Regions from separate parts of the Streptomyces sp. NPDC048442 genome, predicted to be linked through region 3. Evidence: riboswitches for the same ligand, from Rfam matches in the RefSeq annotation. Region 3 holds a riboswitch; each other region holds the start of a gene.

Evidence for each region. A riboswitch is a leader RNA that binds a small molecule or an ion and turns the genes downstream of it on or off. The one in region 3 is predicted to bind cyclic di-AMP.
Region 1: another riboswitch for cyclic di-AMP. It lies ahead of AB0D18_RS16655 (transglycosylase family protein); the one in region 3 lies ahead of AB0D18_RS15840 (NlpC/P60 family protein).
Region 2: another riboswitch for cyclic di-AMP. It lies ahead of AB0D18_RS34935 (peptidoglycan DD-metalloendopeptidase family protein); the one in region 3 lies ahead of AB0D18_RS15840 (NlpC/P60 family protein).
Region 4: another riboswitch for cyclic di-AMP. It lies ahead of AB0D18_RS25805 (peptidoglycan DD-metalloendopeptidase family protein); the one in region 3 lies ahead of AB0D18_RS15840 (NlpC/P60 family protein).

The regions. Positions count from the first base shown of each region.
Region 1 is NZ_JBEZKB010000009.1:181,557-189,196, forward strand. Features, by position in the region: gene AB0D18_RS16640 (hypothetical protein) at 226-534, shown strand; partial or broken gene AB0D18_RS16645 (cytochrome P450) at 593-877, shown strand; gene AB0D18_RS16650 (transglycosylase family protein) at 1,061-2,116, shown strand; cyclic di-AMP (ydaO/yuaA leader) riboswitch at 2,391-2,585, shown strand; gene AB0D18_RS16655 (transglycosylase family protein) at 2,588-3,283, shown strand; gene eno (phosphopyruvate hydratase) at 3,650-4,936, shown strand; gene AB0D18_RS16665 (septum formation initiator family protein) at 5,050-5,535, shown strand; gene AB0D18_RS16670 (DUF501 domain-containing protein) at 5,580-6,122, shown strand; gene AB0D18_RS16675 (Ppx/GppA phosphatase family protein) at 6,119-7,042, shown strand; gene AB0D18_RS16680 (NAD(P)/FAD-dependent oxidoreductase) at 7,392-7,640, shown strand, end outside.
Region 2 is NZ_JBEZKB010000033.1:51,249-58,888, reverse strand. Features, by position in the region: gene AB0D18_RS34950 (GNAT family N-acetyltransferase) at 1-46, opposite strand, end outside; gene AB0D18_RS34945 (HPr family phosphocarrier protein) at 265-546, shown strand; gene AB0D18_RS34940 (GntR family transcriptional regulator) at 721-1,380, opposite strand; gene AB0D18_RS34935 (peptidoglycan DD-metalloendopeptidase family protein) at 1,538-2,332, opposite strand; cyclic di-AMP (ydaO/yuaA leader) riboswitch at 2,346-2,514, opposite strand; gene AB0D18_RS34930 (pitrilysin family protein) at 2,830-4,197, opposite strand; gene AB0D18_RS34925 (pitrilysin family protein) at 4,245-5,639, opposite strand; gene AB0D18_RS34920 (DNA topoisomerase IV subunit A) at 5,934-7,640, shown strand, end outside.
Region 3 is NZ_JBEZKB010000008.1:314,665-322,304, forward strand. Features, by position in the region: gene AB0D18_RS15815 (response regulator transcription factor) at 1-419, shown strand, start outside; gene AB0D18_RS15820 (alpha/beta hydrolase-fold protein) at 558-1,676, shown strand; gene AB0D18_RS15825 (hypothetical protein) at 1,712-1,876, opposite strand; gene AB0D18_RS15830 (NlpC/P60 family protein) at 1,959-3,041, opposite strand; gene AB0D18_RS15835 (hypothetical protein) at 3,300-3,653, shown strand; gene AB0D18_RS15840 (NlpC/P60 family protein) at 3,670-4,932, opposite strand; cyclic di-AMP (ydaO/yuaA leader) riboswitch at 4,930-5,098, opposite strand; gene pcrA (DNA helicase PcrA) at 5,326-7,640, shown strand, end outside.
Region 4 is NZ_JBEZKB010000018.1:171,081-178,720, reverse strand. Features, by position in the region: gene AB0D18_RS25815 (PrsW family intramembrane metalloprotease) at 1-591, shown strand, start outside; gene AB0D18_RS25810 (aldo/keto reductase) at 643-1,593, opposite strand; gene AB0D18_RS25805 (peptidoglycan DD-metalloendopeptidase family protein) at 1,694-2,959, opposite strand; cyclic di-AMP (ydaO/yuaA leader) riboswitch at 3,046-3,179, opposite strand; gene AB0D18_RS25800 (PP2C family protein-serine/threonine phosphatase) at 3,519-4,868, opposite strand; tRNA gene AB0D18_RS25795 (tRNA-Met) at 4,972-5,045, opposite strand; gene AB0D18_RS25790 (NAD(P)H-binding protein) at 5,099-5,986, opposite strand; gene AB0D18_RS25785 (MarR family winged helix-turn-helix transcriptional regulator) at 6,097-6,657, shown strand; gene AB0D18_RS25780 (alpha/beta fold hydrolase) at 6,804-7,640, shown strand, end outside.

The sequences.
Region 1 (7,640 bases), on a different contig from region 3:
CCGCGACTTCGACGGTTTCGTCGGGAACGGCAGTGAGGGCGTGGCTGCCCTGTCGTTCGAGGAGCGCAAGGAGTTCTTCGACCTGTTCCACATCGAGGTGCGCGTCGGCGTGAGGGAGAGGCTGCTCAAGCCCGGGGTCAAGTGCGAGGTCAGCGAGTGGCACCGGGAGACCGGAACGCTGGTCCCCCGGATCCGACGGATACGGAGTGGCAGGCCGTACTCGACATGCTGCGTCCATACCTGTCGAAGAAGCACTTCGTCGGCAAGTACGACATCCGTCAGCAGTTCTGCGGCATGCTGCACAGGCTTCGCCAGGGTCTGGGGTGGCGAGACATGCCCCTCACCTGGGGAGCCGTCGACCCCATTCGTACACGCCAGTTGAAGTGGTGGCAGGAAGGGCTGTGGCCCGCAGTCATGAGCACGCTGCAGGCGAGTACCCGGGGTACTCCGGCGTACCAGCGCCCCCGGCTGCCTGGACTCGCCGTGACCGTTCAGCTCCGTTCCGGGCCTGTCGCCCAGGGGCCGCGCGGGTAGGCGGGAGTGCAGGGAGGCGACGTCTGGTCCTGCAGCGCTGACACTGGCCGGACGACACGAAAGGTTCCAGGATCCGGACACCCTCGATCTCAGCCGTCGGGACAACCAGCACCTCGGATACGGGCACGGCATTCACTACTGCCTCGGTGCCCCCCTCGCGCGTCTCGAAGCGCAGACGGCACTCGCGACTCTCCTGACCCGTCTCCCTGACCTGCAACTCGCGGAAGATCCTGCCGATTTGCGGTGGCGAGGCGGTCTCATTATGCGCGGACTGCGCACCCTCCCGGTCGAGTTCGGGGGAGCCGTGCGGGTAGCTGAAACTGACAGACCATCAGCCATGTGACCTTCGCGTGATCTGCACTGCATCGACTTGTGACGGGTGTTCGACTGCGGCTACGTTCACGGGCGACCCGGCAGTTACGGCCAGAAGCCGGGTCACCGTCAGCTGAAAGGCAACCGCATGCGCTCCGGGAACGGTAAACACCGCCGCCCGCGTCAGGCACCCGCTCTTATCGTCGCGGCAGGGGTGACCGGATCCGCCCTCGCGATTCCGCTCCTGGGCGCGACCAGTGCCAGTGCGGCAGAGTCGAACACCTGGGACCGCGTCGCCGAGTGCGAGAGCGGCGGCATGTGGAGTGCCGACCTCGGCAACGGCTATTACGGCGGGCTCCAGTTCTCGCAGGAGAAGTGGGACCAGTACGGCGGCGGTGCGTACGCCCAGCGCCCCGACCTCGCCAGCCGCGCCCAGCAGATCAAGGTCGCCGAGAAGGTGTTCACCGCCGAGGGTCCGCAGGGCTGGCCGAGCTGCGCCGGCGTCTCCGGGCTCGCCCCGGGCGGCGGCTCCGATTCCGGTTCCGCTTCCGGCGGCGTCGACGCGGCCGACCCCGGTACGGACACCAGCGCACCGCCCAAGCCCCCGGCAGGCTCCGCGAAGCCGGACACTCCCGGCACGGACGCACACCGGGACACCCCGGAAGCGGGTACGGGTACGCATGCGGGTGCGGAGACGGGGAAGCCGACGACCCCCGGCGCGCCCACCACCCCCGCCACTCCGGCCACCCCCGCCTCCCCGGGCAGCGAGCTGCCCGTCGAGCCGGCCCCGGGCTCCAGCATCGAGCCCAGCACCGGCCCGACCACCCCGGGCGCCGAACTGCCGTCCCGCGGCGCCATCACGCCTGGTGCGCAGACTCCCGGTACGCCCGAGTCCCCGGACGCGTCGGCCGGGCCCACGACGCCCGTCACGCCCGCCACACCGGCCACGCCCGCCAACCCGGGCAAGCACCGTGGTGAGCCCGCTCCTGAGAACTCCCTTCCCGTACCGGACAATTCGGCTACTCCGGACGAGACCGACGGGCGCGACGCGGGTCGCCACGCCTCCCGCGGCGGCGACAAGGGTGCGGACGGCTCCGCGCCCGAGCGCGGCAACTACACCGTGCGCCCCGGTGACAACCTCTGGCACATCGCCGACGAGGCGCACGTGCCCGGCGGCTGGCCCGCGCTCTACGAGGCGAACCGCAACGCCGTGGGCGACGATCCGGACCTCATCAAGCCTGGCCAGAGCCTCGACCTGAGTGAAAAGTAGGCGCGAAACACGGGTAGTTCGGGGCTTTATGTCCGGTTCTGCGCAAGTGAGACATGAGTCTCTCTGCCCCAACTGGCGTGTCCCTGCCGGAAGCTCCCGCTGTGCCCCCTCTGACCTGCGTAAACGACTGCGCGGAGAGGGCAAGTAGGGGCTGAATGTCCCCGATGTGCCTCTTTGAACATCGGGGGCTCCTGTGATTCGGTCGTCCTCGCTCGCCACCGGTGAGCACCGGAGCCCGCACGCCGAATCCTGCCGGTGGGCCTCGGAAGCAGTCGTCGCGAAAGCGCCGTAGGCAGGAGCGGGGGACCCAAGGTAAGTGCCGGGCCCGGACGTTGAGAGACGTACGAGGAACGGCTTGGGGTGAAGCCTTCGAGAAGGACCGCAGCAACTGGGCGGCCCCGACCGGAGGCCGGGCGAACTCACAGCCCGAACCCGACAGCTCACCTCGAAGGCGTCGGTGAGGGGATATCCATGTCGCTTTTCATTGGCAAGGGCAAGCACCGCCGTCCGTCCAAGGCCACCCGTGTCGCCACCCTCGCGGGCGTCACCGGTGTCGCGGTCGCCGCTCCGCTGATGGGGGCCTCCTCGGCCTCCGCCGCCTCCGTGGACACCTGGGACGCCGTCGCCCAGTGCGAGTCCGGCGGCAACTGGTCCATCAACACGGGCAACGGCTACTACGGCGGCCTGCAGTTCACGAACTCCTCGTGGGCGGCCGCCGGCGGCACCAAGTACGCGCCGCGCGCCGACCAGGCGTCCAAGGGCCAGCAGATAGCCACCGCCGAGCAGCTCCTCAAGATCCAGGGCCCGGGTGCCTGGGCCTGTGCGGGCGCCGGCAACCTCAGCAACGACGGTGTCGACCCGGGCGTCAGCACCGGCTCGGGCGCGCAGAAGTCCGCCCCGAAGCAGGAGCGCCGCTCCGAGGCCCCCGCCTCCCGCTCCGAGGCCCGTCAGGCCCCGAAGTCCGAGGCCCCCAAGGCCGCCGCCAAGCCCTCCGCCCCGATCCGCAAGGGTGACGGCGAGTACAAGGTGAAGGCCGGCGACACCCTCGGCAAGATCGCCGAGGCGAAGCACGTCAAGGGCGGCTGGCAGCACATCCTCGACCTGAATGAGGGAGTCGTCACCGACGCCGACCTCATCTTCCCGGGTCAGCAGCTCCACCTGAGCTGACCCCGCGGAGACCCCGGCGGCCCACCCCCGCCCGGTCTCCGCCCCGTGGAACGGACGGCCCACCCCCGTCCGTTCCGCACTCCTGGACCCCGGCCGGGCGCGACTTCCCCCTGTACGCGCCGGGCCGGGGCCCTTTTGTGTCCGCGTCCCCTCATATGTGCAGGGCCCGTACGCACACTGAGTGAACGTGTCCGTAACGCGCGGCGACGATCCATGGGCCCTTCGTCCTGTAATACAGGCATTCGGGCATCTTTTCGTCCCAGCGGGCGGTCCGACGGCCGGTTGATGCCCGTGATCCGGTTAGGCTCATGTCGCAAGGCCGAAAGCGACCCTGCACTCTGCTTCAGCGTCACATCCCATAAGGAGATGCTCGTGCCGTCCATCGACGTCGTCGTAGCCCGGGAAATCCTGGACTCCCGAGGCAATCCCACGGTCGAGGTCGAGGTCGGCCTCGACGACGGCAGCACCGGTCGTGCTGCTGTTCCGTCCGGCGCCTCCACCGGTGCCTTCGAAGCCATCGAGCTTCGTGACGGTGACCCCAACCGCTACATGGGCAAGGGTGTCGAGAAGGCCGTTCTCGCCGTCATCGAGCAGATCGGCCCGGAGCTCGTCGGCTACGACGCGACCGAGCAGCGCCTGATCGACCAGGCGATGTTCGACCTCGACGCCACCGAGAACAAGGGCTCCCTCGGCGCCAACGCCATCCTGGGCGTCTCCCTCGCGGTGGCCCACGCGGCCTCCGAGGCGAGCGACCTGCCGCTGTTCCGCTACCTCGGTGGCCCGAACGCGCACCTGCTGCCCGTCCCGATGATGAACATCCTCAACGGTGGGTCGCACGCCGACTCCAACGTCGACATCCAGGAGTTCATGATCGCCCCGATCGGCGCGGAGTCCTTCTCCGAGGCCCTTCGCTGGGGCGCCGAGGTCTACCACACCCTCAAGAAGGTGCTGAAGACCAAGGGCCTGTCCACCGGCCTCGGCGACGAGGGCGGCTTCGCCCCGAACCTGGAGTCCAACCGCGCCGCGCTCGACCTCATCGTCGAGGCCATCAAGCAGGCCGGTTACATCCCCGGCGAGCAGATCGCGCTCGCACTCGACGTCGCCGCCTCCGAGTTCTACAAGGACGGCAAGTACGAGTTCGAGGGCAAGTCCCGCTCGGCCGCCGAGATGACCGAGTACTACGAGGAGCTCGTCTCCGCGTACCCGATGGTCTCCATCGAGGACCCGCTGTACGAGGACGACTGGGCGGGCTGGGCGGTCCTCACCGGCAAGCTGGGCTCCAAGGTCCAGATCGTCGGCGACGACCTCTTCGTCACCAACCCGGAGCGCCTGGCCCGCGGCATCGAGGAGAACTCCGCGAACGCCCTGCTCGTCAAGGTCAACCAGATCGGCTCGCTCACCGAGACGCTGGACGCCGTCGAGCTGGCCCAGCGCAACGGCTTCAAGTGCATGATGAGCCACCGCTCAGGCGAGACCGAGGACGTCACCATCGCCGACCTCGCCGTCGCGGTGAACTGCGGCCAGATCAAGACCGGCGCCCCGGCCCGCTCGGACCGCGTCGCCAAGTACAACCAGCTGCTGCGCATCGAGGAGATCCTCGACGACGCCGCGGTGTACGCCGGCCGCTCGGCGTTCCCCCGCTTCAAGGGCTGATCCCGTCCTGAGGGTCGCTCGTACCCTCCCGAGGGGCTAAGCCTCCGTACGTCCCCGTACCCGGTCGCGTACCGTGTGCGGGGACGTCGGCGCGTAACGGGGAGGGACAACGGATGGCCGCGAAGGGCAACCGCGACCGGTTCTCCACCACGACCAGGCTGCGGCTGCTCGGCGAGCAGACCGCCGCCCGCGTCTACCGCTCCCAGACCCGCCGCCAGGCCCGCCGCTCCCGGCTCACGGGCCGGGCGGCGCTGCTGGTCCTGGTGGTCTGCACGCTGGTGGTGGCACTCGCGTATCCGATACGGAGCTACTTCTCGCAGCGCACCGAGATCGCCGACCAGGAGCAGGCCAGGAACGAGGCGGCGCTCCGCGTCGAGCAGCTCCGCGACGCCAAGGCGCGGCTCCAGGACGACGCGTACATCGTGCGGCTCTCCCGCGAGCACCTGCACTACGTGAAGCCGGGCGAGACCGGCTTCACCATGTACGACCCGGACGCGTCCGGCGGCGCCGAGCGGCCGGGCGAGGGCGGGGCCGCCGACCGGCCCTGGTACTCCAACGTCTGGGGCGGCGTCGACGAGGCCGACCGCCAGGAACCGTAGAACCACTCTCCGTACGAGACAAAACAGACCGACAGAAGGCACGCATGCACACCCCGCCCCCGACCACGCCGCGCACCGAGCCCACCGACCGGGACATCGAGGCGTTCAAGCTCCAGCTCGGCCGCCCGCCGCGCGGGCTGCGCGCGATCGCGCACCGCTGCCCCTGCGGCAACCCCGACGTGGTCGAGACGGCCCCGCGGCTGGACGACGGCACGCCGTTTCCCACGCTCTACTACATGACCTGCCCGCGGGCCACGGGCGCCATCGGCACTCTGGAGGGCTCCGGTCTGATGAAGGAGATGCAGGCGCGGCTGTCCACCGACCAGGAGCTGGCGGACACCTACCGGGCCGCGCACGAGGACTACCTGAAGCGGCGCGACGAGATCGAGGAGCTGGTGGGCTTCCCCAGCGCCGGCGGGATGCCCGACCGCGTGAAGTGCCTGCACGTCCTCGTCGGCCACTCGCTGGTCGCGGGCCCCGGCGTGAACCCCTTCGGCGACGAGGCGCTGGCGCTCCTGCCCGAGTGGTGGGCGAAGGGCCCCTGCGTCACCCCGTGCACGGACCAGGCCGAGGAGGCCGCCAAGTGACCCGGGTCGCCGCCATCGACTGCGGTACGAACTCCATCCGGCTGCTCGTCGCCGACGCGGACCCTGCGACGGGCGAGCTGGTCGACCTGGACCGCCGGATGACCATCGTCCGGCTCGGCCAGGGCGTGGACCGCACCGGCCGTCTCGCCCCCGAGGCGCTGGAGCGCACCTTCGCCGCCTGCCGCGAGTACGCGGAGATCATCAAGGCCCACGGGGCGGAGAAGGTCCGCTTCGTGGCCACCTCCGCCTCCCGGGACGCCGAGAACCGCGACGAGTTCGTCTCCGGCGTCCTGGACATCCTGGGCGTCGAGCCCGAGGTGATCTCCGGCGACCAGGAGGCCGAGTTCTCCTTCACGGGCGCCACGAAGGAGCTGGCGGGCCTGGGCGGGGACTATCTGGTCGCCGACATCGGCGGCGGCTCCACGGAGCTCGTCGTCGGCCGTGACACGGTCGGCGCCGCCCGCTCCGTCGACATCGGCTGCGTACGGCTGACCGAGCGGCACCAGCCGGCCAGTCCGGCCACCCCCGAGCAGGTCGCCGCGATCCGCGAGGACATCGAGGCCGCCCTCGACCTGGCCGCGCGGACCGTGCCACTGGCCGACGGCTCCCCCCGCACCCTCGTCGGCCTCGCCGGGTCCGTCACCACCGTCGCGGCGATCGCGCTGAGACTCCCCGAGTACGACCCGTCGGCGATCCACCACGCCCGGATCCCGTACGACAAGGTCCGCGAGATCACCGGGATGCTGATCGGCGCCACGCACGACGAGAAGGCGGCGATCCCCGCCATGCACCCGGGCCGGGTGGACGTCATCGTCGCCGGATCGCTCATCCTGCTCGCCCTCATGGAGCGCGCCGGAGCCGCCGAGGTCGTGGTCTCGGAACACGACATTCTGGACGGCATCGGGTGGTCCGTAGCCTGACGCGAGAGCGCGTCGAACGAACTTCGTGAAGTTCTTCACAAGGAAAAGGGGCCCGTGGGGCCCCTTTTTTACGTCCAGGAGCCGATCGGACGGCGCGGCGGCCTCGAGTGCGTGCATAACGGACGGTTCCGGGCGTGTTTCGGATGTATGAATCGCGTAAGTGGTCCAGTGCCCGTGAGGGGCCATCAGGCCAGTTGGGAGGGGGTTTTCAACGACCCCCGACGCCCGGTGGTTCCCTCCTCGCAGCATGACCTGAGTCACGTGGGCCGCGGAGTGTAGCAGAGGGTCCCGCAGAGCTTGTGAAGGGGCTCACGAGGTACCCCCCGCCGAGGGGTGGATACTCGATTGCATGAGCACCACGGAGCGTCCCAGGATCCTCGTAGTAGGCGGTGGGTACGTAGGCCTGTACGCGGCACGACGCATTCTCAAGAAGATGCGTTATGCGGAAGCGACCGTCACGGTCGTCGACCCGCGCTCGTACATGACCTACCAGCCCTTCCTCCCCGAAGCCGCCGCCGGCAACATCTCGCCGAGGCACGTCGTCGTACCACTGCGACGCGTCCTTCCCAAGGCCGAGGTGCTCACCGGTCGGGTCACC
Region 2 (7,640 bases), on a different contig from region 3:
CCTGGTCCCGCTTCACCTGATCCGCATCGTCCGCAGCCATGGCCATGGGTGCAGCCTACGACTCGCGGGCACTGAGCGAGCGGGGCAGTCTGGTCCTGTTCATGGACTTCCGGCAGACTCCCGGCGGGACGTCCGGCAGGATCCGGCAGGGCATCCCTGCGGGGCTTTTGCCGGGACTTCCGCCGGGCCTTCCGTCGGGCAGAGCAGCCTGCACCACGTGAGAGACTGGTCTAGACAACCAATAGGCACATGAAGGGCAACACCATGGTTGAGCGCCGCGTCACCGTCGGCTGGGCCGAGGGCCTGCACGCCCGCCCCGCCTCCATCTTCGTCCGCGCCGTCACGGCCACCGGCGTCCCCGTCACCATCGCCAAGGCGGGCGGCAACCCGGTCAACGCCGCGTCGATGCTGGCACTGCTGGGCCTGGGTGCGCAGGGCGGCGAGGAGATCGTGCTCGCGTCCGAGTCCGAGAGCGCGGACACGGCCCTGGACCGTCTCGCGAAGCTGGTCGCCGAGGGCCTGGACGAGCTTCCCGAGACCGTCTGACCTTCCGGCCCGGCGGCCTTCTGAGGCCCCATAAGGTCGCGCCCGTACGGGCGAATTCTCACGCGGAAGCCGTGGCATCCCGAATTCGGGGGCCGCGGCTTCTGTCGTTTCTTGTGAATTTTCCTGTGAATTCAGGAATCCCTTTTTGCCTACGACTTGTATACGGCGCCCGTGTTAATTCCGGCCGCCCGCCACGTTGACGGCTTGTTGCGGAATCCTCATGCGGTGCGCGGCCACCGCCCGCTCCGCGTGCCGCGCGGTCAGCGTCCTGGCCCGGTCCGCGTCGCGCCTGGTCACCGCGTCGACGATCGCGCCGTGCTCGGCCCACGCCTCGGCGGGCCCGGCCGACCGCTCCACCACGTACATCCAGGCGATCTTGTGCTTGAGCTGGGTCAGCAGGGTGATGAGGCCGGGGCTGCCGGACGCCTGGGCTAGGGTCTCGTGGAACCAGCCGGTGAGGGCGCTCAGATCCTCGCCCTCCGCCCGCCCCGCCCGCTCCTGACCCAGCCTGACCAGCCCGCGGAGCACCTTGAGGTGCGCCTCCGTCCGCCGGACGGCCGCACGCGCCGCACCGAGCGGCTCCAGGAGCGTACGCATCTCCAGGAGGTCGGCGGCCTCCTGCGCGGTCGGCTCGGCGACGCAGGCGCCCGCGTGCCTGCGGGTAGTGACGAAGCCCTCGGCCTGCAGGGTGCGCAGCGCCTCGCGGACCGGGACGCGCGAGACGCCGTACCTGCGGGCCAGTGCCTCTTCCGTGAGCCGACTGCCGCGCGGAAGAACTCCGGACACGATGTCGTCGCGGATCGCCGTACACACCGAATGCGCGGGAATGCGCATGCCCGGACCTCCGTCTTCCCGCCGAAGCCTTCTCTCAACTCTATTGCAACGCGGGGGAATTGCCGAAGGAAATCCGGGTTCTCGACGGAAAACGAACGCAGAAATGCCCCGGCTCGTGGAGAGCCGGGGCATTTCCGGAACAGCAGGTGCGGTGCGGTCAGACGCTGACGCCGTGGCCGCGCAGATACGCGACCGGGTCGATGTCCGAGCCGTACTCGGGGGAGGTGCGGGCCTCGAAGTGCAGGTGCGGGCCGGTGGAGTTGCCCGTGGAGCCGGAGAGGGCTATCTGCTCGCCGGCCGCGACGGACTGGCCGACGGAGACACCGATCGAGGAGAGGTGGCCGTACTGCGTGTACGAGCCGTCGTTCATCCTGATCACGATGTTGTTGCCGTACGCCCCGCCCCAGCCGGCCTCGACGACCGTGCCGGCGCCGACTGCGACGACGGAGCTGCCGGACGAGGCGTGGAAGTCGACACCGGAGTGGCTGCCGGAGGACCACATCGCGCCGCCGGACTGGTAGCCGGTGGAGACGTACGAGCCGGCGACGGGCAGCCGGAAGGCGTTGAGGCGCTTGCGCTCGGCCTCGCGGGCGGCGCGCTCGCGCTCCTCGCGCTCCTTCTTGGCCTTGGCCTCCGCCTTGCGCTTGACCTCGGCCTTGCGGGCCTCTTCGGCCTTCCGCACGGCCTCGGCCTTGTCGTACGCCTTCTTCTGGGCGGTGGCCTGGGCCTCGACCTGCGCGGTGAGGGTCTCCGTCACGGTGTTCTCCATGACGACGGCGCGGATGGTGCCGGTGTCCTCGGCGGCCAGGTCGTGCTCGGCGGCGATGGCCTGCGGGGCCAGCGTTCCGATGACACCGGTCGTGGTGAGGGCGGCGACTCCGGCGATGTTGGCGCTCTTGCGCGACAGCACGGAGGGACGCCGGTGCTTCCCGGCGGCACGGGTGAACGCCATGAAGTGGCTGTTTCCTTTCCTTCCTTCTCGCCTACCGGGTTAGCTGACGGGTTCGGAGCAGGAAGGTCTCCTACGGGCCCCACCGGCCCGTGAAGGGCGATGGCGTCCGATTCACCCCAGGGACTGATTGGGTCCCCGGCTCCCCAGGCTCGCGCCTGACGGGGACTCGGCGATGACTGCCCGGTGCCGCGGTTGCGGCGCACTCTGACGGACAGCCGGACCGACGCTAAGCGGCACGTCTTTCAATCGCCAAACAGACAGCCGCTTTTGTAACGGAGCCCACACGGCAGACAGGCAACCTCTCCAATAAATCGGACATACGGAAGGACCCCGACAACTCGGGAGTTGTCGGGGTCCTTCTTGTCACGCTTTGTCCCGGTCGTGCGGGTGACCTTTGATCGGTCAGCCGGTGCCGAAACGGCCCGCCGACCCGCCGGCCCGCCGGCCCGCCGGCCGGTCAGGCGGTCAGCCGGTGAGCCGGTCAGCCGGTCAGCCGGTCAGCCGGTGACGACCGTGACCTCACCGATGTTCAGCGCCCGTACCGGCTCCGCGATCTGGGAGGCGTCGCCGACCAGGACGGTGACCAGCTTGTCCACCGGGAACGCGTTCACCACGGCCGCGGTGGCCTCCACGGTGCCGGTCGCGGCGAGCCTGGCGTACATCTGGGCCTGGAAGTCGTCGGGCAGGTGCTGCTCGACCTGGTCGGCCAGCGTGCCCGCCACGGCGGACGCCGTCTCGTACTTGAGCGGGGCGACCCCGACCAGGTTCTGCACGGCGACGTCGCGTTCGGCGTCGGTGAGGCCCTCGGCCGCGAGCGTCCGCAGGACCTTCCAGAGGTCGTCCAGGGCGGGCCCGGTCGACTCGGTGTCCACGGAGCCGCTGATGGCCAGCATGGAGGCGCCACTGCCGTCGGCGGAGGAGCGCATCACCTGGCCGAAGGCGCGTACGCCGTAGGTGTATCCCTTCTCCTCGCGCAGGACACGGTCCAGGCGCGAGGTGAGGGTGCCACCGAGGCAGTACGTGCCGAGGACCTGGGCGGGCCAGACGCGGTCGTGCCGGTCCGGGCCGATGCGGCCGATCAGCAGCTGGGTCTGGACGGCACCCGGGCGGTCGACGATGACCACACGGCCGGTGTCGTCGGCGGTGATCGGCGGGACCGGGCGCGGCGCGGCGGTGTTTCCCGTCCACTCCCCCAGGGTGTCGGCCAGGACGGCGTCCAGGTCGATGTCCGTCAGATCGCCGACGACTACGGCGGTGGCGGTGGCCGGACGGACGTGCGCCTCGTAGAAGGCACGCACGGCCGAGGAGTCGATGGCCTTGACCGTCTCCTCGGTGCCCTGGCGGGGGCGCGACATGCGCTGGTCCGCCGGGAACAGCTCCGCGGAGAGCTGCTTGGCGGCCCGCCGGGACGGGTTGGCCGACTCGTGCGGGATCTCGTCGAGCCGGTTGCGCACGAGACGCTCGATCTCGCCGTCCGCGAACGCGGGCGCGCGCAGGGCGTCGGCGAGCAGACCGAGCGCCTTCGGCAGCCGGGAGACCGGCACTTCGAGGGAGACCCGGATGCCGGGGTGGTCGGCGTACGCGTCGAGGGTGGCGCCGCAGCGCTCCAGCTCGGCCGCGAACTCCTCGGCGGAGTGCTTGTCGGTGCCCTCGGTGAAGGCGCGCGACATGATCGTGGCAACGCCGTCCAGGCCCCTGGGCTCGGCCTCAAGAGGTGCCGCGAGGTTGATCTCGACGGCCACCAGCTTCTGGCCGGGGCGGTCGCAGCGCAGCACGGTCAGCCCGTTGGGCAGGGCGCCGCGCCCGGGGGCCGGAAAGGCCCACGGGGTGGCGGGGCCCGCCTGCGGCTGCGGGTGGAACTGCATCTGGCTCGTCACGGCTGCGGCCTTGCCGGTGGTGGCTGCGGTCTCCGTCACTGGTCCGCCCCTTCCTGCTGGTCCTGCTGGACTTCCTCGACGACATCGGCGTACGCGGCGTCGACGGGCTCGACGTCCTCGGACTCGGCGGCGGCTGCGAGCGGTTCGTACACCAGGACCGCGCGGTTGTCCGGGCGCAGGCGCTCCTTGGCGACGGCCTGGACCTCTTCGGCCGTCACGTCCAGCACGCGCTGCACGGCGGTCAGGGCGAGCTGCGGGTCGCCGAACAGCACGGCGTACCTGCAGAGTTCGTCGGCGCGGCCGGAGACGGTGCCGAGCCGGTCGAGCCACTCGCGCTCCAGCTGAGCCTGGGCGCGCTCCATCTCCTCGGCGGTCGGGCCCTCGGCGGCGAGCCGCGCGAGCTCCTCGTCGACGGCCGCCTCGATCTGCGGGACCTCGATGCCGCCGGACGTCTTGACGTCCAGCCAGCCGAGCGAGGGCGCTCCGGCCAGGCGCAGCAGCCCGAACCCGGCCGCCACCGCCGTCTGGTCGCGTCGTACGAGACGGTTGTGCAGGCGGGAGGACTCGCCGCCGCCGAGCACGGTGAGTGCCAGGTCGGCCGCGTCGGCCTCGCGGGTGCCGTCGTGGGGCAGCCGGTAGGCGGCCATCAGCGCACGCGCCGGGACCTCTTCCTCGACGATCTCGCGCAGCTCGGCGCCGATGACGTCGGGCAGCGAGCCGTCGCGCGGCGGCTGCTTGCCGTCGTGCGAGGGGATCGAGCCGAAGTACTTCTCGACCCAGGCGAGGGTCGCCTCGGGGTCGATGTCGCCGACCACGGACAGCACCGCGTTGTTGGGCGCGTAGTACGTACGGAAGAAGGCGCGGGCGTCTTCGAGCGTCGCGGCGTCCAGGTCGGCCATCGAGCCGATCGGGGTGTGGTGGTAGGGGTGGCCCTCGGGGTACATGAGGGCGGTGAGCTTCTCGAACGCGGTGCCGTAGGGCACGTTGTCGTACCGCTGGCGGCGCTCGTTCTTGACGACGTCGCGCTGGTTCTCCATGGACTCGTCGTCGAGCGCGGTGAGCAGCGAGCCCATCCGGTCGGCTTCCAGCCACAGCGCCAGCTCCAGCTGGTGCGCGGGCATCGTCTCGAAGTAGTTGGTGCGCTCGAAGCTGGTGGTGCCGTTGAGCGAACCGCCGGCCCCCTGCACCAGCTCGAAGTGACCGTTGCCGTGCACCTGGGCGGAGCCCTGGAACATCAGGTGCTCGAAGAGGTGCGCCAGGCCCGTACGGCCCTTGACCTCGTGGCGCGAGCCGACGTCGTACCAGAGACAGACCGCGGCGACCGGGGTCAGGTGGTCCTCGGAGAGGATCACCCGCAGACCGTTCGCAAGCCGGTGCTCGGTCGCTGTCAGGCCGCCGGAGCCGGCCTGCGCTGTGGCCGTGTGACCCATGGGCATGTACGTCCCTTCGATCGCGTATGAGACATGTCCTGCAAGTAAGTGCTGCCACTGTATGCAAGCGCACCGACAGTCCGCGAAGTTCCCGTTTCCTGCACTCTTCTCGGGGACGCCTTCGAGGAGGCCCTTCGGGACGCCCCGAAACCCGCTACGGACGGGTCGAGGTCGGCGTTGTCAGTGGGGCGGTCCACAATGGTCCGCGTCAGCACCCCCGCGTTCCCCACCACCGAACCCGCAACCACCTGCCCCGCAACCACCCTTTGAACAGTGAGAAGGAGCCGCAGCGCGATGGCCCGCCGCAGCACGAAGTCCCCGCAGCCTGATGAGGCGTTCGAGGAGAAGATCCTCGACGTCGACGTCGTCGACGAGATGCAGGGCTCCTTCCTCGAGTACGCCTACTCGGTGATCTACTCGCGCGCCCTGCCGGACGCACGGGACGGCCTGAAGCCGGTGCACCGCCGCATCGTCTACCAGATGAACGAGATGGGCCTGCGCCCCGACCGGGGGTACGTCAAGTGCGCCCGCGTCGTCGGCGAGGTGATGGGCAAGCTGCACCCGCACGGCGACGCGTCGATCTACGACGCGCTGGTCCGCATGGCGCAGCCGTTCTCCATGCGGCTCCCGCTGGTCGACGGGCACGGCAACTTCGGTTCGCTCGGCAACGACGACCCGCCGGCCGCGATGCGTTACACCGAGAGCCGGATGGCCGACGCGGCGTCGCTGATGACGGAGTCGATCGACGAGCACACGGTCGACTTCAACCCCAACTACGACGGCAAGGAGCGCGAGCCCGCCGTCCTGCCGGCCGCGTACCCGAACCTGCTGGTCAACGGCACCACCGGCATCGCGGTCGGCATGGCGACCAACATGCCGCCGCACAACCTCGGCGAGGTCGTGGCCGCCGCCCGCCACCTGATCAAGCACCCGGGCGCCGACCTCGAGACGCTGATGCGTTTCGTGCCGGGCCCCGACCTGCCGACCGGCGGCCGGATCGTCGGTCTGACCGGCATCAAGGACGCGTACGAGAAGGGCCGCGGCAGCTTCAAGATCCGCGCCACGGTCGCCGTGGAGAACGTGACGGCGCGCCGCAAGGGCCTGGTCGTCACCGAACTGCCCTTCACGGTCGGCCCGGAGAAGGTGATCGCGAAGATCAAGGACCTGGTCGGCGCGAAGAAGATCCAGGGCATCGCGGACGTCAAGGACCTCACCGACCGCTCGCACGGCCTGCGCCTGGTCATCGAGATCAAGAACGGCTTCGTGCCGGAGGCCGTCCTGGAGCAGCTCTACAAGCTGACGCCGATGGAGGAGTCCTTCGGCATCAACAACGTGGCGCTGGTGGACGGTCAGCCCCTCACCCTGGGTCTCAAGGAGCTCCTCGAGGTCTACCTCGACCACCGCTTCGAGGTCGTACGGCGGCGGAGCGAGTTCCGCCGCACCAAGCGCCGGGACCGGCTGCACCTGGTCGAGGGCCTGCTCGTCGCGCTCATCGACATCGACGAGGTCATCCGCCTCATCCGCTCCAGCGAGAACTCGGCGCAGGCCAAGGAGCGGCTGATCGAGCGCTTCGGGCTGAGCGAGATCCAGACGATGTACATTCTGGACACCCCGCTGCGCCGCCTGACCAAGTTCGACCGTATCGAGCTGGAGTCGGAGCGCGACCGGCTCAACGGCGAGATCGACGAGCTGACCGGAATCCTGGACTCCGACACGGAGCTGCGCAAGCTCGTCTCGGCCGAACTGGCCGCGGTGGCGAAGAAGTTCGGCACCGAGCGCCGTACGGTACTGCTGGAGTCGGGGGCGTCGGCCGTCGCCGCCGTCCCGCTCGAAGTGCCGGACGACCCGTGCCGCGTGCTGCTCTCCTCCACCGGTCTGCTGGCCCGTACGCCCAACGGCGAGCCCCTCGCCCTCGACGACGCGCGGCGCACCAAGCACGACGTGATCGTCTCCGCGGTCCCCGCGACGGCCCGCGGCGACATCGGCGCGGTGACGTCCTCC
Region 3 (7,640 bases):
GGCCGGTGCGGTTCCTGGCGCTGTCGGTCTCCGACGCGGCGGAGGACGTCATCGGCGTCATCCGGGGCGGTGCGCGGGGTTACGTCACCAAGACGATCACCGGCGCCGACCTGGTGAGTTCGGTGTTCCGGGTGCAGGACGGGGACGCGGTGTTCTCGCCGCGGCTGGCCGGGTTCGTCCTGGACGCGTTCGCGTCGACGGATGCGCCGCCGGCCGACGAGGACATGGACCGGCTCACCCAGCGGGAGCGTGAGGTGCTGCGTCTGATCGCGCGCGGCTATGCGTACAAGGAGATCGCGAAGCAGCTGTTCATCTCCGTGAAGACGGTCGAGTCGCACGTCTCGGCGGTTCTGCGCAAGCTCCAGCTGTCCAACCGGCACGAGCTGACCCGCTGGGCGACCGCCCGGCGGCTGGTCTGACCTGCTGGGCGATCGCCCGGCGGCTGGTCTGACCTGCGGCTTCACCGGGCGTTCAGGTGCGGCAGGGGTGTGAGTCAGGTGACAGACACGTGAAAGCGGGCAACCGCGGCGGCGATCAGGCCATCTAGTACCCACGTGATGAGTCTGACGGGGACCCCCTTCTTCGTGACCGCGATAGCCCTGCTCGTGGTCGCGGTCGTCCTGCCGCTGGCCCTGTGGAGCCGGGTGCGCGGACCCGCAGCCGTGCGCGGCTTCGTACGGCTGCTGATGCTGGGGTTCGCGCAGGTCACCGCCATCATGGTGGTCTTCGTCGGGGTGAACAACGCCAACGGGCTCTACGACACCTGGGAGGACCTGCTCGGGACGACGGACCGGGCGGGGACGGCCACGGACCTCGGCCCCGACGGTACGGGCGGTCAGAAGCTGTCCGAGCAGCCGAAGGAAGTCGCGAAGTTCAAGCCGGTCGACGACGCCAGGATGGGGCCGGGCGTCCAGGTCACCGAGCTCAAGGGCCGGATCTCCGGGGCCGAGGGCGAGGTGTACGTGTGGCTGCCGCCGCAGTACGACGACCCGGCGTACGAGGACAAGAAGTTCCCGGTGGTCCAGCTGCTGCCCGGCTACCCCGGATCCGCGAAGGCCTGGTTCGGCACCCTTGAGGTGAACAAGCAGCTGGGGCCCCTGATGAAGCAGGGCAAGGTCAAGCCGTTCATCCTGGTCTCGCCGCGCACCACCCTGCTCGGCGACCAGACCGACACCGGCTGCGCCAACATCCCCGGCAAGGTCAACGCGGACAGTTGGCTGAGCGTCGACGTGCGGAAGATGGTCTTCGACACCTTCCGCGCCTCGGACAAGGCCGCGGACTGGGCCGTCGGCGGTTACTCGGCGGGCGCGCACTGCGCCGCCAAGCTCGCCGTCGCCCACCCGGACCGCTACCGCGCGGGCGTCAGCCTCTCCGGCTTCAACGACCCGAGTGGCGAGCCCGCCGCCCTCACCGCCGCGACCCCCGAACTGCGGCACGCCAACAACCCGTACGTGATGCTGAAGGCGGCGACCAAGGGCGGGAAGCCGCCGCGCACCGCCCTGTTCATGTCGGGTGCGGCGGGCGACGGCTTCGAGGCGGGGAACGCCATGAAGGGGGTGGCGAAGGCGCCGACGACGGTGCGGGTCATGAAGCTGACCGGGCCCCACGGCACCAGCGTGTGGAAGCAGCAGGTGCCGGAGGTCTTCCGGTGGCTGTCGGACCAGCTGGGCAAGTAGCGACGCTCCGGTTCGGCAAGTAGCGGCTCCGGTCCTCAGTACCGTCGGCCGTGGCTGCGCCCGCCGCGCAGTCGGTTCAGGAGCTGCTTGGCCTGTGAGCGCCGGCGCGGGTCGGCGGCCTCGCGGCGGCCTCGGGCGATGGTGCGGCGGCCCTGCGGGCTGCGCGCGTAACTCTTGATTTTGTTGATGATGCCCGGCATGACTGTGCCTCCCTCTATGAGGCCGTGGCGGCCACGGCCTCATAGAGGCGGTTACCCCGCGAAGCGCGCCCGACCCTGTCGATCACGCAGGCCGTGTCGCCCCCGTCAGCGGCATCTCGTCGATCGGTGCGATCCGCACCGGGGCGCCGGGCCGCGGGGCGTGGATCATCTTGCCTTCGCCGATGTACAGCCCGACGTGGGTGATGCCGGAGTAGAAGAACAGCAGATCTCCCGGCGCGAGTTGGGAACGCGAGACACGCTCTCCCGCGTTGATCTGGGTGTAGGTGGTGCGCGGGAGCGCCACCCCGGCAGAGCGCCAGGCGGCCTGGGTCAGGCCCGAGCAGTCGAAGGAGGCGGGGCCCGTGGCACCCCAGACATAGGGCTTTCCCAGAGCGGAGTACGCGAAAGAAACGGCCTGCGAGGCACGGGCGTTGGGTGCCCGGACGCTGCCGCGCGGCATCTCGGTGCGATCCCCGCGACTGGCACGGTCGCCGCCGCCACCCGCCTCGCCGTGCCCATCCTGGGCGGCGTACCGGGCGCGGTCGTCGGCGGTGAGCCGGGAGAGCAGTTGCTCGGCGCCGGAGATCTTCTCCTGGATCTTCGCCTTCTGCTTCTTCAACTCGCCCTTCTGCTCGGCGAGTTCGGTGAACCTCTGGTCGGCGCTGCCGCGCAGTCGGGCGATCTCGGCGACCTGCCGCTGTGCGCCCTGCACCTTGGCGGCCTGCCGGTCGCCCGCCCGCCCGGCGATCGAGGCCCGCTCCAGGTACTGGTCGGGGTCCGAGGTCAGAACGACCTGCAGTGCGGGCTCGATGCCCCCGGTGCGGTACTGGGACGCGGCCAGCGAGCCGAGCGAGCCGCGTGCGGCGTTGAGCCGCTCCGTCCTGCGTGCCGCCTCGTCCCGCAGCTGGTTGAGCGACTTCTTCGTCCGCTCGGCCTTCTCCTGCACGCCGTTGTACGTCTCGGTGGCGACCTCGGCTTCGTGGTACAGCTTGTCGATCTTCGACTTGATCTGTGCCGGAGTGAGCGTCGGCTCCGCCTGCGCGGTGCCCTCCAGCACGGTGGCGCCCGCGGCCCCTGCCAGTGCGAGGGTGAACGCGGTGGTACGGGCGGTACGAGCGGTGCTGCCGGTGAGTGAGCGCTGCTTGGGCTTCCGGTGCGCTGCCACGAGGGCGTTCACGTCCTTCCACGGTTCCGTCCGGCCGGGTGGGGGAGGGGAGTCGGCCGTCTGGGGAGGGACGCTAAACCTGGACGTCACGGCACAGCCTTCGAATGAGCGCTAATGGCAGGAAGACGTCGATTACTGGTCGCCGATGATCGACAGTAAGGATGCGGAGGTACCAATTCCGCGCCCACTGTGACCGATGGGGCGGAACGGTCCGCCCTGCCACCGTCCCCCTGCTAACGCCTGGCTAGGCTCCGCCCCATGGACGTACTGATCAATGTTTTCGTAGGACTGCACATCATCGGCATCGCCTCGCTCCTCGGCGGCTTCCTGACCCAGATGAAGGCGATGGGCGCGGGCACCGCCCGCTTCACGCCCCCGATGCTGCACGGTGCGCTGACCATGCTGGTCACCGGCATCGCCCTGGTCGGCCTCAACCAGGCCCAGGACCACTCCCTCAACAACGTCAAGCTCGGCATCAAGCTGGCGATCCTGGTGGTGATCCTGGGCCTCGTCTACGTCAAGCGCGATGACGAGAAGGTGGAGAAGGCCCTGTTCGGCGCGGTCGGCGGGCTGACGGTCGTCAACATCTTCGTCGCCGTCCTCTGGACCTGAGTCCCGGCGGGGCCGGTCAGGCCGGCCGTACGCTCCCGTAGATCGGCATGTAGTAGATCGACTCCTCGCGCACCTTCGCGTTCGGCTTCGGCGCGTGGATCATCATCCCGTTGCCCTTGTAGATGCCGACGTGGCTGATGTCGTCGTAGAAGAACACCAGGTCACCTGGCTTGAGGTCCTTCGTCGCGATCGGGGTGCCGACCTTCACCTGGTCCCAGGTGGTCCGCGGCAGGGTCACCCCGGCGGCCCGCCAGGCGGCCTGGGTCAGCCCCGAGCAGTCATACGAGGAGGGGCCGGTCGCACCCCAGATGTACGGCTTGCCGATCTGGGCGCGGGCGAAGTCCAGCACCTTCGCGGCCTTGGTGGAGTACGAGCTTCCGGAGCCGGAGCCGGAGCCGGAGCCGGAGCCGTTGCCGGACCCCGAGCCAGTGTCCGTACCCGTACCCGTACCCGTACCCGAGCCCGTACCCGTGCCTGACCCCGATCCGGATCCGGACCCCTGCCCGGGTGTCTTCTCCTTTGCCTTCTCCCGCTCCTTCTCCCTGGCCGACTCTTTCGCCGCCTCCGCCTGCTGCCGCGCCAGCTCGTCCGCCTTGTGCTTGGCCTCCGCCTCGCGCTTGCGCTCCAGCTCCGCGAGCTTGGCCTTCTCCTCGGTGGTCAGCCGCGACAGCAGCCCGCGCGCCTGCCCGAGCTTGTCCTGCACCTCCTGCTTGGACTCCCGCAGCGAGGCCTGCGAGGTGGTCAGCCGCTCCAGCCCCCGGGTCGCCACGGCCCGGTGCTTCGCGGCGGCCTGCTGCTGTGCGCCGTAGTCGGCGACGAGCTTCTTCTGCCGGTCGGTGGCCCGCGCCATCAGCCGTCTGGAATCGAAATACGACTGAGGGTCGTGCGCCAGGAGCAGCGCGGCCGTGGGACCGACCGATCCGCTGCGGTACTGGGTGGCGGCGAAGGTGCCGAGCGAGCGCCTGGCCTCGTTGAGATCGTCGGTGCGCTGCGCGACGTCGTCGAGGAGCGCACCGACCTTCTCCTTCTGCTGCCGGGTGGCTTCCTTGGCCGCGTTGTACTTCTGGGTCGCCGTCCCGGCCTGCCGGTAGAGGTCGTCGACCTTCTTCTGCACCTCTTCGACCGACGGCTTGGGCGAGGCGGGCGTGGCCTGTGCGGACTGGGCGACCAGACCGACGGTGACCAGGGCGGCGGTGGTGACGCCGACCCCGGGAGCGGTGGAACGTATCAGCGACGTGGCGCGGGTACGCGGTTTGCGATGCGATGCCAAAGCAGGCATTCCTTCCGTGGACCGCCTACCGGGTTAGCTGTCGGGTTCGGGCTCATGGAAGGCGCGCCCTACGGCCCGCGTATGTGGGGGTACGGGCCGATTCACCCCGGTGATGCGTGTGGGTCCCCGGTTCCGAACCACCCTGCGGGCGGCGCGAATTCGGCGTGAGGGGACCGTTCCGGCGCGGTTCGCCGAGGGGGGTACGGGCCGCTCGCGCAGCACCGTAGCCAATCCCTGTGACGGGTGGGAAGCCTGATGTTCGATATGCCCGATACATTTTCGTGACCTTCGGGGCGTGACCCTCGGGACGTGATCTTCGGAAGGGGTGTGAGTGCGGGGTCACGGACGGTGTGGCGGAATCCGGGGCCCGCTGTCAGTGGGGCCGCCTAGACTCGGTAGGCGATGAGCAGCCTCTTTGACGACAGCTTCCTGGCCGGCCTCCAGCACAAGGACGACGCGGCCCCGCCTCCCCCGGAGGACACCGATGACGGTGCCCCTGAGGAGGAGGTTCCGCACGACCTCTTCCAGGGCGCGTTCGACGGTCCGCCGCCGCCCCGCGACGCGTACTACCGGGACGGCGCCCCCCGCCCGGTGGTCGACCCGGCCGCTCTGCTCGACGGGCTGAACGACAACCAGCGCGCCGCCGTCGTGCATGCCGGATCACCGCTGCTCATCGTGGCCGGAGCCGGTTCCGGCAAGACCCGCGTGCTCACCCACCGCATCGCGCACCTGCTCGCGGCCCGCGGTGTGCACCCCGGCCAGATCCTCGCGATCACCTTTACGAACAAGGCCGCGGGCGAGATGAAGGAGCGCGTCGAAGAGCTGGTGGGGCCGCGCGCCAATGCGATGTGGGTGTCCACCTTCCACAGCGCGTGCGTCCGCATCCTGCGCCGCGAGTCCAAGAAGCTCGGCTTCACGAGCTCCTTCTCGATCTACGACGCCGCCGACTCCAAGCGTCTGATGGCCCTGGTCTGCCGTGACCTCGACATCGACCCGAAGAAGTTCCCGCCGAAGTCCTTCAGCGCCAAGGTCTCCAACCTCAAGAACGAGCTGATAGACGAGGAAGCCTTCGCGGGCCAGGCCGCCGACGGTTTCGAGAAGACCCTCGCCCAGGCGTACGCGATGTACCAGTCCCGCCTCCGCGAGGCGAACGCACTGGACTTTGACGACATCATCATGACCACGGTGCACCTGCTGCAGGCGTTCCCCGACGTCGCCGAGCACTACCGGATGCGTTTCCGGCACGTCATGGTCGACGAGTACCAGGACACCAACCACGCCCAGTACACGCTCGTACGGGAGCTGGTCGGCCCGTCCGGCGAGGACAAGGCCCCCGGCGAGCTGTGCGTCGTCGGTGACGCCGACCAGTCGATCTACGCCTTCCGCGGTGCGACGATCCGCAACATCCTCCAGTTCGAGGAGGACTACCCGGACGCGAAGACGATCCTGCTGGAGCAGAACTACCGCTCCACCCAGACGATCCTCACCGCCGCCAACGCCGTCATCGAGCGCAACGAGAACCGCCGCGCGAAGAACCTCTGGACCGACGCCGGTGCCGGATCCCTGATCACCGGGTACGTCGCGGACACCGAGCACGACGAGGCCCAGTTCATCGCCGAGGAGATCGACCGCCTCACCGACGCGGGCGACGCCAAGGCCGGCGACGTCGCCGTCTTCTACCGTACGAACGCACAGTCCCGCGTCTTCGAAGAGATCTTCATCCGGGTCGGCCTGCCGTACAAGGTCGTCGGCGGCGTCCGCTTCTACGAGCGCAAGGAGGTCCGGGACATCCTGGCCTACCTGCGCGTGCTGTCGAACCCCGAGGACACCGTCCCGCTGCGCCGCATCCTCAATGTGCCCAAGCGCGGCATCGGCGAGCGCGCCGAAGCCATGATCGACGCACTGTCGCTGCGCGAGCGGATCAGCTTCCCGCAGGCCCTGCGCCGCGTCGACGAGGCGTACGGAATGGCCGCCCGCTCGGCCAACGCCGTCAAGCGGTTCAACACGCTGATGGAGGAGCTCCGTACGATCGTGGAGTCCGGGGCAGGACCGGCCACCGTCCTCGAAGCCGTACTGGAGCGGACCGGATATCTCGCCGAGCTGCAGGCGTCCACCGACCCGCAGGACGAGACACGCATCGAGAACCTTCAGGAACTCGCCGCCGTGGCCCTGGAGTTCGAGCAGGAGCGCCAGGAGAACGACGAGGAGGAGACCCCCGCCACCCTCTCCGACTTCCTGGAGAAGGTCGCGCTCGTCGCCGACTCCGACCAGATCCCCGACGAGGACGAGGACGGCTCCGGAGTCATCACCCTCATGACGCTGCACACCGCCAAGGGCCTCGAATTCCCGGTCGTCTTCCTGACCGGCATGGAGGACGGCGTCTTCCCGCACATGCGCTCGCTGGGCAACGTCAAGGAGCTGGAGGAGGAGCGGCGCCTGGCGTACGTCGGCATCACCCGCGCCCGCGAGCGCCTGTACCTCACCCGCTCGACCATGCGCAGCGCCTGGGGCCAGCCCTCGTACAACCCGGCCTCCCGCTTCCTGGAGGAGATCCCGGACACCCATCTGGAGTGGAAGCGCACCGGCGCGCAGATCCCGGCGGGCCCGGTCTCCGGCTCCAAGGCGGGCTCGGTGGCATCCTCGCTGTCGTCTTCGCTGTCCAACTCCCGTTCCCGCGGCGGCCCTTCGGGCTTCGCCACCCGGCGTGCGTCGGACAA
Region 4 (7,640 bases), on a different contig from region 3:
CGTGCCTGGGTACGGATCCGCCGGGTCGCGCTGCCGCTGCTCGGCCTGCTCCTCGCGATGGGCATGCACTCCCTGTGGAACGGCTCGGCGTCCTTCGGCCCGCTCGCCTTCTACGGGGTGTACGGGCTGTTCATGGTCCCCGCGTTCGCGGCCCTGACCTGGCTGGCGATCTGGACCAGACAGCGCGAACTGCGGATGCTGTCCGCCGAGTTGCCCGCGTACGCCGCCTCGGGCTGGCTTGATCCGGCCGAGCCGCTCGCCCTGTCCTCGATGCGGGCCCGCTCGCTGGCCCAGGGTTACGCGGCGCGGACGCACGGCCCCGGGGCCGCAAAGGCCGTCGCCGAGTACGAGAGGGCCGCGACCGCGCTGGCCTTCCTGCGGTACCGGGCCCGGCGCGGGCCTGCCACCCCGGAGCTGTCCGCCGACTTCACCGCTCGTGAGCGGGAACTGCTGCACCAGCTCTGGGAGCGCAAGCGGATCGCGGGCCCGGCACTGGTGTACGCGGCCCGGGTCACCGGCCGAATACGGCTGCTCCCGCCGCCGTACCACCCGGCCTACGCGGCCGCGTACAACCCGTACAAGAGCTACTGACGGCCCCGGTCCTTCCCGGGCCGCGGGCACACCGAGCAGAGCGCGAGCACCCTACGCGGAAGCCGCCGTCAGCTTCGCCAGCTCGGCGTCGGTGAGCGTCAGGTCCGCCACCGCGAGGAGCGCGGGCAGCTGCTCGACCGTGCGGGCGCTGGCGATCGGTGCCACGACGGTCGGCCGGGCGGCCAGCCAGGCCAGGGCCACGGTCGCGATCTCGGCGCTGTGCGCCCCGGCCACCTCGTCGAGTACGGCGAGGACCTTGCGTCCCCGCTCGGTCTGCAGGTGCTTGGCCGCGCCCTCGGCGCGTGCGCTCTGCACCGCGTCGCCGCCGACCCGGTACTTGCCGGTCAGGAAGCCGGACGCGAGCGCGTAGTACGGCACGGCCGAGAGACCGGCCTGCGACGCGACCTCCTGGAGCTCGCCCTCGTAGGTGTCGCGGGAGACGAGGTTGTAGTGCGGCTGGAGCGCGGTGTACTTCGTGAGGCCCTCGCGCTCGGCGAAGTCCAGCGACTCCCGCAGCCGGTCGGCGGAGATGTTGGAGGCCGCCACGGCCCGCACCTTGCCGTCCCGTACCAGCTGGTCGAGCGCGACGGTGAACTCCTCGACGGGCACGGACGGGTCGTCGTAGTGCGTGTAGTAGAGGTCGATGTAATCGGTGCCCAGCCGGCGCAGGGACTCCTCGGCGGCGGCCTTGATGGTGGTGGCGGAGAGCCCCTTGTACGAGGGGTGGGCGCCGACCTTGGTGGCGATGACCACCTCGTCCCGGTTGCCGCGGGCGGCCAGCCATTCGCCGAGGACGCGCTCGGACTCGCCGCCCTCGTTGCCCGGGACCCAGGCGGAGTAGACATCGGCGGTGTCGATGAAGTTGCCGCCGCCTGCGGTGTACGCGTCGAGGACGGCGAAGGACTGGTCACGGTCGGCGGTCCAGCCGAAGACGTTGCCGCCGAGGGCGAGCGGGAAGACATCGAGGCCGGAGGAGCCCAGCGGGCGCAGGTGGGAAGTCATGAGGACGTCAACCATCCGGCCCGCCGGACCTATTCCATGCACTGACCAACGAATCCTTCCGAACCCGTCCAAATCAACCGGATCACACCGGTCAGACCGGTCAGACCGTCAGTCCCTTGTCCCGCAGCCAGGCCGCCGGGTCGAGGCCGTCGCCGCCCGGGGTGTGCACTTCGAGGTGCAGGTGCGCGCCGCTCACATTGCCGGTGGCGCCCACGTTGCCGATGACCTGCCCGGTCGACACGTCGCCGCCGACCTGCACGCTCATCTGGGAGAGGTGGCAGTACCAGACCTCGGTGCCGTCGTTCAGCTCCAGCACGATCCGGTAGCCGTACGACCCGGACCAGCCCGCGGACTTTATGGTCCCGCCGTGCACGGCCTTGACCGGCGTGCCCGCCTGGGCGGCGAAGTCGAGACCGGTGTGGTGCCCGGAGGACCACATCGAACCGGACTGCCCGTAGGTCGCGGTGAGGGTGTACGAGGAGGTGGGCAGCGAGTAGCCGGCGGCCAGCTTGGCGAGCCGTTCGGCCTCCGCCTTCGCCTCGGCCTCCGCTTTGGCCTCCGCCTTGGCCTTGGCCTCCGCCTCGCGCTTCGCCTGCTCGGCCTTCTCCGCCTTGGCGTCGGCCTCGTCGCGCTGCTTCTTCGCCTCGGCGGCGGCGTCCTTGACGGCCTGCTCGCGCGCGGCCTCCTGGACGGCCTCGTCGGCGACGGAGCGCTGCTGCTCGGCCTGGTGGAGGATCCGCGCCCGCAGGCTCTCGCCCGCACCGATCTGCTGCTGCCCGGCTGAAGCGGTGGAGGCAGCGGCCGGAACGGCGGCGACCACCACGCCCGTACCGGCGTCGGAGCCCGAATCGGAGCCGGAGCCGGACACCAATGCCCCCACACCCGGCAGCGACTCGGCGTCCGGCAGCGATTCCGTGAGCGAGGCGAGGGAGTCGGAGAGCTGGTCGGGCAGCGATATCGAGACGGCCGGCTTCTCCTGGGCGGTGGCGATCCCACCGGCGCCGACGGCGGCGATGACGCCGACTCCCAGCACCGTGGAGCTACGGGCCAGGGAGCCGCGCTGCTTGGCCACGCGGTGCTTGCCGCGCACCGGAACGAGGGAATCCTCGGTGGGGTTCCACTCCTCGGCCGACGCGGCGGGACCACCGAAGGGGCTGTCCGGGAAGGAGTTGACGGAGGGGCTGTCCGCGAGGGAGCTGTCCGCGAAGGCGTTGGCGGAGGGTCTGTCCGCGAAGGGGTTGGCGGAGGGAACGTCGAACTCCGCGAATCCCTCGAAGCCGCCCTGACGCTGCTGCGGAATCTCGGGCGCGAGGCCGACGAGTGTGTCGCCCTGGCCGTCCGCCCGTCCGCCGGTCGGGCCCTCCATGTCGTTCGGGACTCCGTAAGCCACGTATGAGAAAGCGGGGGCCGATGTTTCGGGGGCAGGCCTGTTGGACGCCACGGGGGCGCGCTCCTTTCCTTCCTTCTCGCCTACCGGGTTAGCTGACGGGTTCGGAGCAGGAAGGTCTCCTACGGGCCAGGTTCGGCCCGATTCACCCCAATTGGTGGTTCCCCGGTTTCCTCACGGAATTCGGCGCACGCGCACGGCGCCGTCTCTGACGACGACTGGGACGACCGCACTGCGTTATCGAACGTTAATAGACACACAAGTGGAATTCCAAGCTGTTCCAGGTGATCGTTAACGCTGTGCGGGGTGCCATGGCCAAGGCATACAGGCGCATATGACCGCGAATCAGGACGACGCAGCGGCCCCCGGCCGCACATGCGTCCCACCCCCGCAAACCCTCCACAACTGATAGATCGTCAATTGTTATGCGGAGGGCTCCCCTGCGAGCACACCCCGTGACCACCCGGCCGCACACTCACCCGCGCCGGCCCCGCACCCGGCGCACACCGGCCCCGCACCCGCCCCACACCCGCCCCGCTCACGCCCGTTTCACGATCTCCACGGTCAGCCGCCGCTCCGGCTGGCCCACCCCCGGCCGCCCCACCGCGAGCAGCGCCATGTCGTCGGTCTGCTTCCCGCCCGTATGCACCCGTACGTCGCTGGTCAGCGCCTCCAGCAGGGCATCGGGCCCGGGATAGAGCGAGTGCCGCAGCCGCACCGCCGGGTCGTAGAAGACACCGGCCGCGTCCCGTGCCTCGGAGAGACCGTCCGTGTAGAACACCAGCGTCGAGCCCGCGGGGTACGCGAACTCCCGCGCCCGGTCCGGCCAGTCCCCCAGTTCACCCATGCCCAGCGGCAACGCGAACTCCTCCGGCGCCAGCACGTCCAACTCGCCGTCCGCGTACAGCAGCAGCGGCTCGGGGTGCCCCCGGTTCACCAGTCGTACGATGCCCTCGCCGCGCGGGATCTCGGCGAGCACCGCCGTCGTGAAGCCCTCCAGCGCGTCCAGCCCGTCCCGCCGCCGGCCCTCGCGCGCCAGCGCCCGCTCCAGCCGCTGTGCGACGCCCTCCAGACAGCTCTCCGTCTCGGCCGCCTCCCGGAACGCACCCACCACCACCGCGACCGCCTCCACGGCCTCAAGTCCCTTGCCCCGTACGTCCCCCACGACGAGCCGCACCCCGTGCGGAGTGTCCTGCACGGCGAAGAGATCGCCCCCGATGAAGGCGTCCGCCTCCGCCGCCTCGTACCGCGCGGCGATCTCAAGACCGCCGATCCGGTCGGGCGGGATCGGCACGACCGCCCGCTGCGCCGCCTCGGCGATGACCCGTACCGACGCGAGCTGTCTGCCGCTCCTGCGTACGACCCGGTTGATCAGGATCGCGAGCACGCCCACCGTCAGCACGGTCACCAGCTCGGTCACGCCCACCACGGACGTCAGGACGTCGCCGGCGGTCCGCAGGCCCACCACGGCCAGCACGGCGGCGCACGCGGTCAGCGCGGTGTTGGCCAGCGAGAAGAACGGTGCGGCGACCAGCGGTGCGGCCGCGAACAGCGGCGAGGCGGTGAAGGCGTCCGGCGTCAGCGCGTCGAAGAAGAGCCCGCCGACGATCATCAGCGCGGGCAGCGCCCGCACGAACCGCCGCGCCTTCTTCCCGCCGCCGTCCCCGTTCCCGGCCCCTGCCCCGTTCCCGGGTCCCGTCCCGGCCCGGGTCGCCGTACCGGCCCGGCTCCCTGTACCCGTCCCTGTGCCTGTTCCGGCCCCGTCGCTTCCGCGTCCGTACCCCGCCACCGTCAGTTCTCCTGCCCAGGTCCGCACCGGGTGCGGACGGTACCGCTCCCCACCCAGGCTGGCCGGAGCCGCGCCGTACGGCGAATCGGCATCCGCCATGTGGGGGACGGGCCGGGGCACCGTTTCCGTACATACGCGGACAAACGCCTGAGGCCCGGAACTCTTTCGAGTTCCGGGCCTCAGGACTTCACTACTTCTTCAGTAGCGGGGACAGGATTTGAACCTGCGACCTCTGGGTTATGAGCCCAGCGAGCTACCGAGCTGCTCCACCCCGCGTCGGTAAACCCAACTCTACGCCATCCGGGCAGACGCTCTGACCACTCGCGCCGCTACCCCCGGAACTCCCCCGCGTTCTCCCGTACCCACTGGCGGTACGTCCGGGCCGGCCGGCCGAGCAGGGACGCCGTGGTGTCGTGAATCTCGGCACGGCCGTGCGCTTCGGCCGCCGCCCAGAGATCGAGCAGCGCACCGACCAGTCGCGCGGGCATGAACCGGCCCATCTGCGCCTCGGCCTCGGCCCGGGTGACGCGGTCGATCGTGATCTCCCGGCCGGTCTCCTCGGCGACGGTCGCGTACTGCTCGCGGAAGGAGAGCGACTCGGGGCCGGTGAGGACGACGGCGCGACCGGTGAGGGAGTCGCCGGTCAGAGAGCCGCCGGTGAGGGAGCCGCCGGTCAGGGCATCGCCGGTCAGGGCATCGACTGCGAGGTCCGCAATGTCCTCGGGGTGGATGGGCGCGAGGTGCGCGTCCGGGTGGGCCAGCGCGATCGGGTGCCCGTTCCTGATGGCGTCCGCCATGCCGAGGGTGTTGCTGGCGAAGGCGTCCGGGCGCAGGAAGGTGGCGGCGAGCCGGGAGTCGGTGAGTGCGGCCTCGACCAGGAAGCTGTGGCTCGCGATCGGGTGGGTCGCGGCGTCGGGGGCGAGAACCGCGGAGGTCGAGAGCAGCACGACGTGCTCCACACCGGCGGCCTCGGCGGCCTTGACCAGGGCGTCGATGCCTGCCGGGTTCGGATACAGGAACACCTGCCGGACGCCGTCGAGCGCGGCGGCGAAGGTGTCGGGCCGGTCGAGGACCAGCTCGACGGCCTCGACGCCGTCCGGGACGGTCAGCTCGGCGGGCCCGGCGCTGGCGGCGCGGACGGTGTGCCCGGCGGCGTGCAGCTGCCGGACGACCGACCGGCCGACCTTGCCGCGGGCGCCGGTGACGAGAAAGCTCATGGAGACTCCATTCATACATGCATCGATTGACTATCAGCACATGCATGCTGACACGCACGCAATTTCACGTCAACACATATATGTGAACGGTCAGCCAGTACGATGCGGGCATGACGAAGCACGACCCGGAGGCCGGGCAGCCGAGAACGGCGGACGAACTGCTGGACGCCGCGGGCCCGGCACTCGGAAAGCTCCGGCGCTCCTCGCTCCTGGAGGTCGAGGAGCCGTTCTCCAGGAAGGAACTGGGCCGGACCCTGGTGCTCAACGTCCTGCTGGAGGCGGAGCAGAAGACAGCCGGGCAGAAGGCAGCCGGGCAGGAGGCGGCGGAGGACGGGGACGCCGGGCCCTTCGAGGTCACCGTCGGCGCCATCGGCGAGTTCCTGAGCGTGGACCCGTCCGTGGCCAGCCGCATGGTGTCCGACTGCATCTCGGCCGGCTACGTGGTCCGCGCGGCCTCCCAGCAGGACGGCCGCCGCACGGTCCTGCACCTGAGCGACGAGGGCCGCGCCATGATGGCCCGCTTCCGCCGCCACCAGCGCCAGGCCTTCGAGTACGTCACCGCGGACTGGGCCGAATCCGACCGCCTGCAGTTCGCCCGCCTCGTACTCCGGTACGTCGAGGCCCAGGACTCCCTGCGCCACCGCGACCCGGTGCGGGGCACTCAGCGCTGAGTGCCCAACTCGCGGCGTCCGTAAGCGTGGTGCTCTTCAGTACGATCTTCTTCACTCAGCCGTCCGGACCCGGTGGCGGGCAGGGAGCCGACGCACCCGCGGACCTTACGGGCGGAAGCCGAACTCCCAAGAATGTGAGTCGCCACATGCAGCAGCCCACCTTCGTACTGCTCCACGGAGCATTCGCGAACTCCTTCTCCTTCGCGCCGCTCCAGGCCGAACTCGGCCTCCTCGGCCACCGTTCGGTCGCCGTCGACCTGCCAGGACACGGATTCGGGGCGACCTACCTGCCCGCCTACCAAGCCCCGCAGGACCCCGAAGGGCTCGCCACCGCACCCGGCTCGATCAAGGGCGTCACGCTCGCCGACAACACCGCCCACCTGATCGATGTCCTGGAACGGGCCAAGCGGAACGGCCCCGTCGTCCTCGTCTCCCACAGCCGCGGCGGCATAACGGCCACGGCGGCGGCCAACGCACGGCCCGACCTGATCGACCGCATCGTCTACGTCTCGGCCTGGTGCCCCGTCGAACTCGACGTCAACGACTACTACGCCGAGCCGGAGATGGCCACCGTCGACGCCGGCTCCCTCTCTCTCGCACTGGCCGCGAACCCCGCCGAACTCGGCCTGATCCGCGTCAACTTCCGCACCGCGGCCCCGGAAGCCCTCGCGGCGTTCAAGGCGGCCTTCCTCGCCGACGGCACCGACGAGGAGTTCCTGACCTTCCTCAACACCTTCCAGCCGGACGAGAACCTGGACGTCGGCACCTCCGACGACCGCGCTCAGGCCGCGACCTGGGGCCGCATCCCCAAGACCTACGTACGCCTGGCGGGCGACACGAGCATGCCGCCCGCCCTCCAGGACCGGCTGATCCGCGAGGGCAACGCGCTGACCCCGGACAACCCGTACGACGTCCGCACCCTCGAAGGCAGCCACCTGAAATGGCTGGTCGACCCGGCCCCGGCAGCCCGCCTCCTGGGCGAA